DNA from 2 places in the Metabacillus herbersteinensis genome. Region 1 is predicted to be linked to the other one. Evidence: predicted binding sites of a transcription regulator. Region 1 holds the regulator's gene; the other holds the start of a gene.
The links. The regulator LexA, encoded in region 1, represses DNA repair genes until DNA is damaged. The targets are predictions, from matches to a motif close to CGAACATATGTTCG.
Positions count from the first base shown of each region.

Region 1 (7,447 bases):
GCTAATGAGAGTGATTCAATCGTATGTTCCATAAATAAATCATCCTTTCAGTTCATAACTGCTTCCTACTTTTTAATAATAGCGATACATCGAACAATGCACAACTATTTCCTATTGAAAAAAACCCATTTAATAGAAATGAAATTCAAGCACATCCCTTATGGGCCCTGGTACCAATAGTATGTACAAAAAAAGGAATACATCAAAAAGACGTATCCCTATTGTTAATGTAAATTTCGTTTCTTTTCATCTTTCAACTTCTGCGGTGTCACATCATTTCCTTTTGGATCAATTACAGTAACACCTTTAATCGTATTCTGCATGGATTTACGAAAAACTTGTAAATATTGTTGTCGAAGATCTTGTTGTTCATTCTGTTCAGCTTCAGTTAAACCAGTTTCTTTTGATTTACGAGATAACTCATTTATACGATCAAACTTTTCTTTAGGCAACATATGATGGTACTCCTTTCCTTAATACATTGCCATGTTACTAAAATCACTTTAAAAATACAACTATTCCGTTTCGTCTTCGTTTGATAGTCTGTATTCTTTGTACCTTCTATGAACGGTTGCTTTTGATACATGATAGCCAAAGCCACGAAGAGTTGCAGCTATTTCTGAAAAAGTTAATTTGTTTTGCCTTAATCGAATAATCTCAGAAATTGGAACCTCTATCCGTTCTTTTCCAGTTCCTAAATGCTGATTTTGAATATTTTTATGTGGTTTGTATCCCTTTTCGACAGCACGTCTCATTCCTCTTTTAATTTTCATATTATGTATTTTTCGTTGATATTCTTCTACTATACTAACAATTTCTAAAACCATTGAATCGGCCTCTGAAAGCTCCATTTTTCCCTGGTGGGTAATCGTATAGATCTTAACATTTTCTTTGAGTATGAAGTGAATAATTGCTACACGCGCATTACCTCTGCCTAGCCTAGTTTCATCTTGAACTAGAACAAAGTCTACCGTTTTCTCTTTGATTATATCTAACAATTGAAAGATCCCTTCGCGCTCTATCTCGTATCCGCTTGCTTGCTCAGAAATAATATCAGCAATCGAAAGGTTATAATCTTGGGCCAGCTTTAAGAGTTCTTCTTTCTGTCTCTCTAAGGAAGTCTCCTGAGATTCTTTTTTTGTGCTAACTCGACAATATATAACAGCTGTTAATTTTTTATTACTCATGATGCTTATTCATCGCTCGCTAAGTTATTAAAAAACTGTTTTTTATCAATTGGAACGAACACAACTTCACCTGGTTTAATAACTGAAGTGGCTAAATTATTTTTATCTTGGATCCATTTTACAAATTCTTGTTTAGGGATTGAAGCATGCTCTTCATATTTTTCTGCGATGCTCCACAAACTCTCCCCCTCTTCAATTTCAACTTGATGAAAGTTTTCAAGTGTGTCTTCCTTCCCGGTATATGTAATCGCAAATGCAAATACTATGATTACTACAAAAAATGATAGTATATAAGACAATGATTCTCTTTTCATTAATTTCACCTCATACAGAATGTTTGTTCGTAACTTATAAGATCAGTATAATACGAACGATTGTTCTAGTCAACTGTTTTATTCGAACTTATGTTTGTATATTGAGGAAAATCATGCTATAATCTACATAAATTACTTGAAACCGAGGTGTGCAAATGATAAAACTATCAAAAAGACAGCAAGATATATTAAACTTCATTAAAGATGAGGTTCAGAAAAAAGGATATCCACCTTCCGTTCGTGAAATAGGGGAAGCGGTCGGCCTTGCTTCTAGCTCTACTGTTCATGGTCACCTTGCTAGACTTGAAAGTAAAGGACTTATTCGCCGCGACCCTACTAAACCAAGAGCAATTGAGATTCTAGAAGACGATCAATTGAGTCATATTCCAAAAAGCAAGGTTATAAACGTACCTATAATCGGAAAGGTAACAGCTGGTTTACCTATTACTGCAATTGAAAACGTGGAGGAATATTTTCCTCTTCCTGAAAGCTTTGCAAGTGCCGATGAACAAATCTTTATGCTTGAAATCATGGGAGAAAGTATGATTGAAGCTGGTATATTAGATGGAGACATGGTTATTGTAAGGCAGCAACAGACTGCAAATAATGGGGATATAGTTGTTGCAATGACAGAAGATGATGAAGCGACAGTAAAAAGATTCTTTAAAGAGCGCGATTTTATTCGACTACAACCTGAAAACTCAACAATGGAGCCAATAATTCTTCGTAATGTTTCAATCTTAGGGAAAGTTGTCGGCGTTTATCGTTCTATACATTAATAGTTGCTTGTCATTCACATGGCAAGCTTTTTTTGTATAAATTTTTTCTTAGTCACTCACCCTTTCTAGAAAAAAATGCTTTCTAAGTTTGAATGCATGACTAACGGGTATAACTCTTAATAACTATTTTCTAAAAAGAGGGAAAACTATGGAAGATAATCAATCTACTTTAATAAGAGGTGTTTGTCAGTTTGTTTTTCCTATTTCATTAATAGGGTTCAATCATGAAGAACTATCATTTAATTTAGAAAAAGAGGGATTTAAGTTCTTTTCGTTGAAAAATAGTGACCATGAGTCAGAATTTTACGGAACAAGAACAAATGTTCCACATAGCGATAATGAGCATTATTTCCTTCCGTATATTGAAAATATACTTTTTCAAGACTCATTTCATGCATTTTCTCTAAATAGATTTTCTAAAATGATATCTAATCAGTGTACATTAATCACGCCCGTACATACGATTCCATTTTCTATCCTTTCTATTGATTTGATAATTTGTCCTTTTAACATTGGCTTGATTACAGTCCGTACTGAACTACCAGCTAACATTCCATATCTTGTTGCCTTAGATTTTATGAATCACTTTCGAGTATTAGCGCCTAAAATAACTGATCAAAAAGGGACAATTCTTACTTATAATGAAAAAACGTTTAGTGAAATGAAGAAATTCATATTAGATGAGCTTTGCCCTGGTATCATTCCTTATTTAAACGACGATGAGCGAAATACAACCAACGGAAGTCTTCCTTACTTCGTCGATGAACGTATGTTCGTGTCAGGGTATTTATTACAGCCGAATTCTACTACGATTGATGAATACCAATTATTTAAGGTTTCTCATCTAAATTCTTATGATGACAGCGGAAATGAATACATTTCTGCTAGTAATCCAGATTATATTAGTGAGCATATAAAAAATCATTCATATGATCGCTGGGCCCCTAATACATATTACGTGACAAGTGATCACACATTCACTTGTGTGTCAAAAGATGAAAAGAACTCTAAACAGTTGCTAAATAATATGTATGGACCTCACTATTACAATTTACTTTTACATTTATTTTATAAAATTGTTTTACTCAAGCTCTCTTATGATTATTCAAAACTTGACATCGATCGGAAAGAGCAAAAAATCGAAGACTTAATTCGATCGATTACAAATTTTTCAGCAAAGTTTATTTTCTTTGAAATAAGTAGCAGAACAGAAGGTCAAGAAATTTCCAATTGTTTAAAGCAAACGTTTAAAATTGAACCTCTTTTTGATGAAGTTAAAAATACATTAAATAGGTTATATCAAAATCAAGAGAGGCTCATTGATAAGCGAAAAAACCAGTTGTTACTTATCTTAACGATTTACACAGTGATATCAGGTATTTACGGAATGAATTTAGTGGTTGAAGATTGGAAGGGAAATATCGATTGGAGTAAGTTACTACAGTACTCTGTATTTGAATACATTTCTCTATTCATTGCGATCAGCGGTATTACAGTTGGTTTCCTTTTAGGATTAATTGCACTTTATAAAATGGCGAAAGAGTATTACTTTAAAGAGAAAAAAAATAATTAGTTCCAGTTTCAATAAGGAAATCATCGGAATTTGTTTTATGATGAGTTCAACCATTTTTTACCTGTACTATAATTATCTCCCTACTCGATCTTTAGTGGGGATTTTTTATTTTGTCAAGGGTCACTCTAAGTAACAAATAAGGCTCTTATTACATCGACTAAATCGGAAAAGAAAGTAAAAAAAGCGCAAACGCCTTGGTCAGCCTTAGACATAGCATAAGGCGATTCAAGGGTAGGCGGCGTTCTTTGCCTTCAATTTAGAATTGACTTAATGACCCTGATAGGCAGTCAAAAGCGCGACGTCAATCGCCATGACTGCACTAGCATGTCCTGTGCGTCAGGGCTAGGCGCTGGAGCTGGACTTCCGAAACGCTTACTGTGTCTTAGAATTATATAAATTCTGACAGTAAAAAAAGGACTCAGAATTGAGTCCTTTTCCTTTTGTTTAATTAAGCTTTGTTAACGTTAACTGCTTGAAGTCCACGTTGTCCTTGCTCAGTGTCAAAAGTTACTTTTTGACCTTCGTCTAAAGATTTAAAGCCTTCGCCTTGGATAGCTGAGAAATGTACGAATACATCTTCTCCTCCTTCGATTTCGATAAAGCCGAATCCTTTTTCTGCGTTAAACCATTTTACTGTACCTTGTTGCATAGTATTTCCTCCTGTGTGGTTAAAACCACGATTTATTACTATCCTTGCTCTACAGATATCAAAGGCGAAAAGTTTAAACACTTGTTCTTTCCTCACATACCTAACAAAAATAATTCTTATTAAACATAACAGATATTCTAAAAATAAGCAAATTATTTCAGTAAATAAATTAAAAAAAGTGGTGGGGAATTTTACTTCCCACCACAATTTAAGAGGTTTTTCAGGTATAGGCTTTTAAATCAAGCCTTAAAAAGTTGATAAATACTGCTCTCTTTCCCATGGGTGAACTTGAGTACGGAACATATCCCATTCTATTTCTTTTGCTTCAATAAAGTGTTCAAATAAATGTTCACCCAATGCGTTTACGATTACTTGATCCGTTTTTAAGTTATCTAGTGCATGAGCCAGTGTTGATGGTAAGTCGACGATTCCACTCTCTACACGCTCTTCTTTAGACATTACATAGATATTTCGGTCAATTGGCTTTGGAGCTTCTAATTGATTTTTAATGCCGTCTAGTCCTGCTGCGAGAAGAACCGCCATAGCTAGGTAAGGATTTGCTGCTGGGTCTACACTTCGAACTTCTACACGTGTGCTGATTCCACGAGATGCAGGGATACGAATGAGTGGACTTCTATTTTGAGCTGACCAAGCTACGTAACATGGAGCCTCATAACCTGGAACAAGACGTTTGTATGAATTAACAGTTGGGTTAGTTACAGCTGTGAAATTCGGTGCGTGCTTAATAATACCCGCGATGAATTGTCTAGCTGTTTCACTTAATTCTAAATTACTGTTTGTGTCATAAAATGCATTTTCACCATTACGGAATAATGAAAGGTTCATGTGCATACCAGATCCATTAACACCGAACAAAGGTTTTGGCATGAACGTCGCGTGTAATCCATGTTTACGAGCAATTGTTTTTACTACTAATTTAAACGTTTGAATATCATCACATGCTCTCATTGCGCCAGCATATTTAAAATCAATTTCGTGTTGCCCTGGAGCTACCTCATGGTGAGAAGCTTCAACCTCAAAGCCCATTTCTTCTAATTCTAAAACGATATCACGTCGGCAGTTTTCACCTAAGTCTGTTGGAGCTAAGTCAAAATATCCACCTTTGTCATTTAACTCTAACGTAGGCTCGCCGTTTTGATCTAATTTAAACAAGAAGAATTCAGGTTCTGGTCCAAGGTTAAAATCTGTAAACCCTAGTTCCTCCATCTCACTTAAAAGACGTCGTAAGTTGTTACGAGGATCCCCTTCAAATGGAGTTCCATCTGGGTTGTAGATGTCACAAATAAAACGAGCTACCATTCCTTTTTCTGCAGTCCATGGGAAAATTACAAAGGTATCAATATCGGGAAATAAGTACATATCAGACTCTTCAATTCGTACAAATCCTTCAATTGAAGATCCGTCAAACATCATTTTGTTATCAAGAGCTTTTCCAAGTTGACTAACAGGTATTTCAACGTTCTTAATTGTTCCTAAGATATCCGTGAACTGTAAACGAATATACTTTACGTTATTTTCTTTAACTAAACTAAGAATGTCTTCTCGTGTGTACTTTGCCATTTGTAAAATCTCCTCCAGAAAATGATTATATTTTTTAAAAGTATTGCTAACAATTAGTGGAAAAACCTAGACATATCTCCTTGCCTTAATGTTGGCTTTTGAAATTTACCAGCCTGAATTAGCTCAGATTTAAGTAGTTTCCTCAGCTCACCATCAGTTAAATCGGGCTTTTCAACCTTTTTAGGTTGCTCAGGATTTGGATAGGTTGCTGATGCTTCTTTTCGTGCGAATATTTGCTTTATTCCGGCTAAATTGACACCTTGTTCAATAAAGCTTCTAATTTCTAAAAGTATATCCACATCATTAAACGAAAAAAGTCTTCTATTTCCTTCAGTTCTTGCAGGGAACACGAGCTCATTTTCTTCGTAATAGCGGATTTGTCTAGCAGAGAGTTCAGTAAGCTGCATGACAATCCCCATAGGAAATAAGGGCATTGAGCGTCGAATATTGTCACTCATGTTATTCCCTCCTTTGTTTAACATACTCTTATTATATTCAATGTAACATTATGTGTCAATACATGTTAGAAAATATAACATTGTTTTAATAAAATTAAATTGAAAGGTTTGTCCACATCTTTCTATATCTTAATCAAGCCTTTTGATAACAGATGATCTATTGCTAAACAAATTGCTATTTTCACATGTGAATACGTTAGTCCACCTTGAACATACGCAACATAGGGAGCTCTAATTGGTCCATCAGCTGTTAATTCAATACTTGCACCTTGAATAAACGTTCCTGCAGCCATTATGACATCATCCTCATATCCAGGCATGTAACTTGGATAAGGAGTGACATGAGAGTTAATAGGTGAAGCAAATTGGATGGCCTGACAGAATGCAATCATACTTGTAGGATTATCAAATTGAACAGATTGAATTAAGTCTGTTCTCGTACTATCCCAGCTAGGATTCGTATTCATTCCTAGTTTTTCAAGGATGGAAGCAGTAAATACAGCTCCTTTTAGCGCTTGACCTACAACGTGTGGAGCTAGGAAAAAACCTTGATACATTTCCTGTAGACTATATAGTGAGGCTCCCGCTTCTGAACCAATTCCAGGGGATGTCATGCGGAAGGAGCAGGCTTCCACTAGATTTTTCTTTCCTACGATGTAACCACCAGTTTTCGCAAGTCCACCACCGGGATTTTTAATTAGCGAGCCTGCCATCAAGTCTGCTCCTACATGACACGGCTCTAATGATTCAACAAATTCCCCATAACAGTTATCAACGAAGACAATTACATCTTCTTTCACAGACTTTACAAACTCAATCATTTCTTTAATTTCAGAAATTGTAAAGGACGGACGCGTAGCATATCCTTTTGAACGTTGAATGCCAATCACTTTTGTTTTCTCTGAA
Region 1 covers NZ_JBHLVO010000004.1:278,577-286,023, reverse strand. The annotation lists gene tkt (transketolase) at 1-32, opposite strand, end outside; gene ACFFIX_RS08255 (DUF896 domain-containing protein) at 225-455, opposite strand; gene ACFFIX_RS08250 (YneB family resolvase-like protein) at 516-1,187, opposite strand; gene yneA (cell division suppressor protein YneA) at 1,193-1,501, opposite strand; gene lexA (transcriptional repressor LexA) at 1,657-2,280, shown strand; gene ACFFIX_RS08235 (magnesium transporter CorA family protein) at 2,429-3,853, shown strand; gene ACFFIX_RS08230 (cold-shock protein) at 4,302-4,502, opposite strand; gene glnA (type I glutamate--ammonia ligase) at 4,749-6,083, opposite strand; gene ACFFIX_RS08220 (MerR family transcriptional regulator) at 6,137-6,541, opposite strand; gene ACFFIX_RS08215 (methionine gamma-lyase family protein) at 6,664-7,447, opposite strand, start outside.

Region 2 (7,447 bases), on a different contig from region 1:
CGAGAACAAGCGCAAAATTTAGTAAGCGAGATTACTAGATAGTAACTGTTCCGTTCTGAAAAGACAACTATGATCTTTTTTTGCTAACAAGGATGTAGAGGAGGAATGAATTATGATTGCTGCACTACAGAGCATACGTGAAGAAGTATTAAATGAAATCAGCGACATTCCACAGGAGAGTATTAATGAAAGAGAAAATGAAGAAAAATGGAGCATCGGTCAGGTGCTCGACCACCTTCAGCGCACAGAAAGAGTTGTTACCCAATCTGTTAAATACATACTTACAAAGGGAAAAGAATGCGAAGTAACTGATAAACCACTAGAGATCATCGTCGATCGCTCTAGAAAGGTTACAGCTCCTGAAAACATTGCACCGACAAATGAACCTGTAGACAAGCTAAAAGCAATTACTCTTTTAGAAGAGTCGAGACGTGATTTGCTTAACTTCTTGGAGACACTGCCGGAAGATACGAACCTAAAAAACAAAGCAATGAAACACCCTTTTGTAGGCGATTTATCTACACAGCAATGGATTGAATTTATTGGCTATCACGAAAGACGTCATTTATATCAGTTAAGAGAAATTAAAGAAGCAATTTTGTAAAGAGAGGGTTCTTTCCCTCTCTTTTGCTTCATGAAATATTGCAACCAGGTGAGGAAGTGGTGACATGGAGATAAATAATGTAAACATGGGCGATATTATTTTTCAATTATTGGCTATTTATTCTTGATAGGGTTTATTGGAGCCATTGTTTGGATTATTGTTACTGTGGTTGGTAGGAAGAAGCAGTTAGATCGGCTAGAGGAAAAGATCGATAAGCTATTAGAGGCACATGTTAAAGGAAAAAATAAATTTTAAGCAATTCTCATTGATTTCACTCCAATAATGTATTGACTTAAGTGTGAGAGCGATTTATAATTTAGTTGTCCGAGAATGGGGGCTTAGCTCAGCTGGGAGAGCGTTTGGCTGGCAGCCAAAAGGTCAGGAGTTCGATCCTCCTAGTCTCCATACCTTGAAATCCTTATTTACCAAGGGTTTTGTAACGTGTTTCAATAATTAAATATCTTTAAATTTTGGATTTGTTGACGAATTGTTGACGAATTCTTTTTTTTTGCTCTAAACTGCACCTCCAACCTCTTTTAGAACATTTAACAGCAGTGGCATAATTTGAATAAGTACATATCCTAGGCCAGCATTCTGAATTGTACTCCAAGCTCTCTCAGATTTTCCAAGCATAAAGAAGAAACAACCACCTATGATTATCACAGAAGCTATAGGAAAACTTAATGCAACCATAAGATCAACAAGTGGGTCCATGGCATGTGCCAGCGTTTCGAGTGCCTTCTCACTCATCCATTCTGTTGCACCTGCCGGAATTGCTTCTGGTGCTCCTGATACAGGGATTACATTTTCATGTGCAGAAGCTAATGAAGGAAACAACGCAAAGGGCAATACAGATGTAGCAGCTGCCTTCAATAGTCTTCTATCCTTCTTCTTTTTCACCTTATACTCACCAGACATAAACTCACTGATTGACATACTTTGTACTTTCGCCATGTTGACCCCTCCTATTTGATGTCATCCCAAAGGTAAACTTGAACATTTAGATCTTCGCAAAGACTTTGCAGCCTCACCTTTCTGAAATGCGTAGTTGTGACCCAAATTAACATAAAATTAGGATTATATTCATGTAGTTGTCTATATCTTTTAATTTTTGAATCATTCTTGTGCATGGATTGCTTGTAATCCACTTCAATAAAATAGTCATGTTCCTTATCTATATTGAATATTGCATCAGCTACAATTGAAACCTTAGTTTTTGGGATCTTTATCTTAACTTCATTTTTCCAAGAAAACGGTTTTCCAAGAAAAATGTATAAATCGTTTCTCATTAAAAAATGGGTAATCATTAGTGATTTTTTTCTTACCTTGGTTGCACCAATCCTTTCACGACCTTCTTTGTTTAGATAGTAAATGTTTTTTCTTTCGTTAATAAATGAAGATACACATTCACCCATTCGTTGTAACACCTTTTGAACATTGCGAACTTGCCCCAGGTCGTGCATCTTTTTTATTTGTTCACTTGTTAGATAGTCACACTTCTTCAAACTCAAAAGTATTGCTTCCTCCCTTTTCTCCCTGTCTAGGTTCAACTTTGTCACCCTCCTCTTCTTTTCTAGGTCTAATGACAATGTGAGGTTCAATGCGCTTTTTTATCTCTTTATTGTTGATGTAAGGTGTTTGAACGACCTGACTTTTAACGTTTTTATAAATCCCTCTACCTGGTATTAATGGAAGTTCCTCTGCTCCTGTTTGACCTAATGCAGTATTGGAAGCTGTGGCATCATCTAAAACAAAGCATAAACGTGAAGGGATATTTCTCTTAGTCTGTTGTGGGATCGATTGACTAGAAGGATATTGTGTTGCGTAGATCAGGTAAAAACCAGCACCCCTTCCCCTTCTGGCTATATCTGTAACAACATCCATACATGAAGAATCTCCTGCAATGTCTGCTGCTTCATCAATAATGATGAAATGACGTTCTTTTCTTCCTGATTCTTTTATGTCCTCAAAACCTTGATCAACTATGTCTGTATAAGCCTTGTTCATATCCTTTTGAATAGCTTCCAGAATGTCTTTTGCTTCTGATGGATCTCGAGTAAAATTCTTTATTTGCTTTAAATCTTTAAATCTTTGAAAAGCAGATCCCCCCTTTAAATCAATTAAATGTAGATTAACGTTATCTAATTGTTGTAATACAAGAGAAACAACAATCAGTTTTAAAATAGCACTTTTACCATATCCTGTAGCACCAGCAATGATTAAGTGTTTATGTTCGTCAAAGTCATGCCTGACAACCCCTTGACGAGTTTGCCCAATAGAAACGGACCATGTACCTTTCTTTAAATAACTTTCATCCCAGTCATGTTGATCCTGCATACACTCGTTATAAACTTTAATTCTCAGCATCCCATCAAAATCAAGTTCGATTTCTTTTCTCTTAATCTTTTTGTTTGTAAGTATCTTTTTTATTTGTTTTAATACCGTTTTGTCAAACTTAATCTTTAGTAGGTCATAGAGATCAACCTCTAAATGCTTATGCCGAATATTTAAACCGTCCTCTAATATGTGTTTATCTGCTTCAATCTTTTTGCGGTCAAAACCTAAAGGGATCTGGTACACATATTCAACACCACCCTTAAATTTATCCTTTCTCTGAAGTCGGATTGTCTCACCGTTCCTTCCATTCCATCCTGAGTTAGCGAAAATCTTTTGTATTTTGCCTGCATCATTTGAAGGTGATCCATTCGTTTTTAAGTAAGCATAACCAGCAACACCGCTCATGATGATTGTTGATCCAATTTCAAACAACATTCACGCCACCTCATTTCTTGATATTACGTAGTAATAGTTGCACCGAAAACGAATTTTAATAATGATAGTTGAACCATTGATACTATTGGAATTGATCAGTTCGCTTTCACGTTCGTCGCACGAACTTTTAAACGCCCTGCTAAAACGCACACTTTCACGTCCTTGTCTTGGTAGCTTTCTGCGTCGATGATAATGTATATGATTACGTATATAGTTTTCTTGCCTGTCCAAGATAAATTATTTTTCTAGGACATGCAGGAAATTTGATCTGTATGATGAAAACATTCATTAGGTGATAAAAATGACAAAGGTTGGTCGAGTTATTGAAGAAGAAGGTTACCGAAAGGGTTGGGTTGCAAAAAAAGCGAAGATTGCACCCGGGACATTATCTAAGATTATTTCTGGAGAAAGTGAGCCTTCATTACGTGTGGCATTAAAGCTTTCAAGGGTATTAAACAAAACAGTTGAGGAATTGTGGGGGCATTTAATTGATGAGGACATAAAAAAACCCTCAGAATGAGGGTTTTTAACTACAATTAACCAAGTTTTTTTTTCGATTAATTTCAAATTTAAAACGATTTTTAATCATTTCGTTAATCTGTCTATTTGTATTAGTAAACTTTAAATTTTGCTTGATTTTATCAAAATCAAAATCTTCCAACAATTCAATAAGAGCAGTATTCACAAATGACGAAGTTACACCGTCAATGCCTTCAAATGAAAGAATTACAAGTTTATTTGAATTCAGATGCTTTAATAAAATCATTTTGACTATCAGGCCATCTTGATTGGAGTAACATCGTCCAACGTGATCAACAATTTTGATTACCAATCGAACTCCTCCTCATCATCATCAATATTTGGAATATTATCAGTTCTAAGAACAAATTCTATAAAAGTTCCAGGATAAAAACTATTTTTCATTGCGGATTCTGTCTTAATCCCATTGTTACCATATGTACAATTTAATATACCATAGTTCGAATGAATATGAACAGACCCTCTTATATCACCAACAACATTTTTAATCAAAGTATGCAAACCTGCACCTAAGTTTCTTGGTGATGTTCTAGAGGTGATTCCCTCTTGTATTGCTCTCTCAAGAGCCGAGTCATCTTTCAAAAACGGATCAATCTTCCTAATATTATTTGGAATACCAATTCCAAAATCAGATACTGCAATTTTCACTTCACATGACTTTGGATAGTGTTGCGCAAAAATACAACCAATATTTTCTTGGGCGTGATCTTCTGTATTATTGAAAATTTCACCAAAACACATCTTAATATCAGCAAGAGATTGTTTTGTTACATTTAACTGCCTTGACAACCAAGGTATGAAGTCTCGATCTAACCATTGATAACTATCACTGTAAGCAATTAATTCAAGGGGAATTGTTGTTTCTCTGATCTCTGCAGAGTCAGTTAATGTCCTTTTCATGTATCTCATGAAAAACATTGAATCGTCCAAGTATTTAAGAGGGTTCTTCTTATCATTACTTACCTCTCTAGGGTAGTTCAAAATAACTTTTACTCCCCTCTTCCTTAGCCATTCAAAGATATTGCTTAATATGGTAACTCCTGCGGGTTCAATAAAATTCAATCCACGAAATTTGAATTTTATCTCATTATCCTTTGGATGTAGATCTCTATCAATAACTGCCTCTAATAATAAATACATTGTTTCCCTTGTAAACACCGAAGGTATACGAACTTCCAACAAGCAACATCACTCCAAAATTAAACTACAATGATAATATATTACCATAAACAAACCATATTATATCCATTTTTTGTTTTTAAAAGGTAAAAATTAATTGTCTCTATTCGGAAAAATGATATTTTAGTCCTTCATTTGGAGTAGTTATTTATTACTCTTATAATGCTGTTTTATAACCTATTCTTACTCTTGCAGCAGACAAAATGTTAGATCGCTTAAATAACCTTGTTTGACGTCTGGTCAAACAATATCCACGAATGGTATCTTCTTGAATGCCTTTTACTATGACCTTACGATGTGAAATCTCACCTTTATTTGACATGTACATAATTTCAATTGGCATTTGTTCTTCTTTTGATGTAAGTAATAAACCGTTCATTTTATCAGCTCCTTAATATCATTATACACGAACGTATATTCTTTTTATACTGTAAAACAGAACATATTTTCGTATAATAAGGATATGATAATTAAAAAGGATGATTTATATGCTTAGAGACAGAGGAACAAAGAAGTGGACAGCGATTATGTTGCCAGAGCATGTTAAGATGCTTCGGAATGAGTTTATTGAATTTGACAAGGTAGATAAACCAACACTTGATGAGCAGCAATTAGAGGATATCAATACCACCATTCTGGAAGCGATGGAATATAACAATGAGCTTGTTTTCACTTATTTCGAGAACGGTGATATGAAGCTTTATGTTGGCCGTGTTCATTACATTGATGATCTGAAAAAGGAACTTCGACTAGTCGATCTACATGGAGATAAATTCTATATTAAATTCAATGATTTACTTAAAGTAGATATAAACGAATAAAAGTTAAAAAAATAGTTAAAATCGTATTTTAAAGCTGAAAAGTGACTGATAACCACCTTAACTATCCTAAATAACACCCTTATTAGAGCTTTTTATGAGTTAAAATTCATTTTTGTCAATTTTACCAAATTTGTTATTTGTTCTATCCTTTAGTTGAATTTAATACTGAGGAGGAGCTTAAAAATGAGAACAATTAGATGTCCTGAATGTGGTAAACGGTTTGTAGGATCCGATAACATTGTTATGAGTTTAATGAACACTTTGAATCACAAGGAATGTTCAAATTTTCACCCAAAAGTTATTCTAGACGAGGGCACTTATAAAGGAATTACTGATAAATATAGCTTTTTTAAAGACTATAGGATTGTTAACTAATAAAAAATAGCCCCTCTCGCAATGAGAAGGGCTCTAAATTTGTGAATAAAGCATACTAGAGAGTTGAATTTTAAGGTACTTTAAAACATCTTTGACCAGGTAGCTTTACCGACTAATCCATCGATATTTAGGTGCTTATCATCTTGAAGATCTCTTACAGCCTCATAGCTTCCATTACCAAATTCTCCATCAAAACCTTTTGGATCATAGCCTAGGCAATACAACATACCTTGGATAATTCGTGTGATGTTCCCTGTTGCACCTTTTCTGACTGTATGGATAGCAGATTGTGTTTTTGGCCCCCATTTACCATCCACGACTAATTTAGAGTTAAATTGTTTATTCGACTCAGTCTGCAAAGCTTTAATTGCAGCTGTCTTGGTTTTTGGACCATTAACACCATCGACAACAAGATCGGTCCTATAATTTGTATTCAACCATGTTTGAAAAGCTTTAATGTTACTGTTTCCACTTTGATTAATTGAAGATGATTGGGGTTTACTAACTGGTTTAGGAGTACTTATTTTTCCAAAAATAATCTTCTGTCCAATTTTCAATTCAGTAGGATCAACACCAGGATTAGATTTTATTAAATCGTCTACTGTTACTCCACCTGCGCCATCTTTATGAGCAATACTCCAGAACGTATCCCCTTCTTGGATGATGTATGTGTCAGGAATACTAGTTGGTTCAACTGGCCTTGTTGATCCCTTCCAATCAACTAATTTTCTATAATCATACTCACAACATGCTTTCCAACTATAACCCGGCATTTCGTTGTGAGATGTATCATATTTACCAATATTATCTTTTACAAGGGAAGCATGCAGATCAGCAATTGAAGCTATAGTTGCATCATCCATTGTGTCATATCGATAATCACCAGCTACACAAATACCTAGTGAGAATTGATTGCTGTTTCCTACGTGATACGTACGACGATCAATGTCATTAGCGTATACAATTCGTGCTCGAGGTCCTTTAGAAGTTTGGATAATGCTTTTAGGCTCGATAATAAATGTATAACCTACCCGCGGCCAACCAAGAGTATTTACATGATAATCTGCAAAACTAACAGCATTAGACCCGCCTAACTTTTTCTTGGTTAATGAATGATGCCATACACGATGGGTGACTTTTTTTGTACGCTTTGAGT
Region 2 covers NZ_JBHLVO010000003.1:321,302-328,748, reverse strand. The annotation lists gene ACFFIX_RS06785 (AMP-binding protein) at 1-42, shown strand, start outside; gene ACFFIX_RS06780 (DinB family protein) at 113-604, shown strand; tRNA gene ACFFIX_RS06775 (tRNA-Ala) at 937-1,009, shown strand; gene ACFFIX_RS06770 (hypothetical protein) at 1,118-1,558, opposite strand; gene ACFFIX_RS06765 (replication-relaxation family protein) at 1,570-2,067, opposite strand; gene ACFFIX_RS06760 (FtsK/SpoIIIE domain-containing protein) at 2,096-3,373, opposite strand; gene ACFFIX_RS06755 (helix-turn-helix transcriptional regulator) at 3,678-3,896, shown strand; gene ACFFIX_RS06750 (STAS-like domain-containing protein) at 3,903-4,208, opposite strand; gene ACFFIX_RS06745 (ATP-binding protein) at 4,202-5,098, opposite strand; gene ACFFIX_RS06740 (hypothetical protein) at 5,253-5,474, opposite strand; gene ACFFIX_RS06735 (YolD-like family protein) at 5,584-5,916, shown strand; gene ACFFIX_RS06730 (hypothetical protein) at 6,100-6,291, shown strand; gene ACFFIX_RS06725 (peptidoglycan-binding protein) at 6,372-7,447, opposite strand, start outside.
Region 2: a site for LexA is predicted at 5,503-5,516, ahead of ACFFIX_RS06735 (YolD-like family protein). Genes of this name have one in related genera too.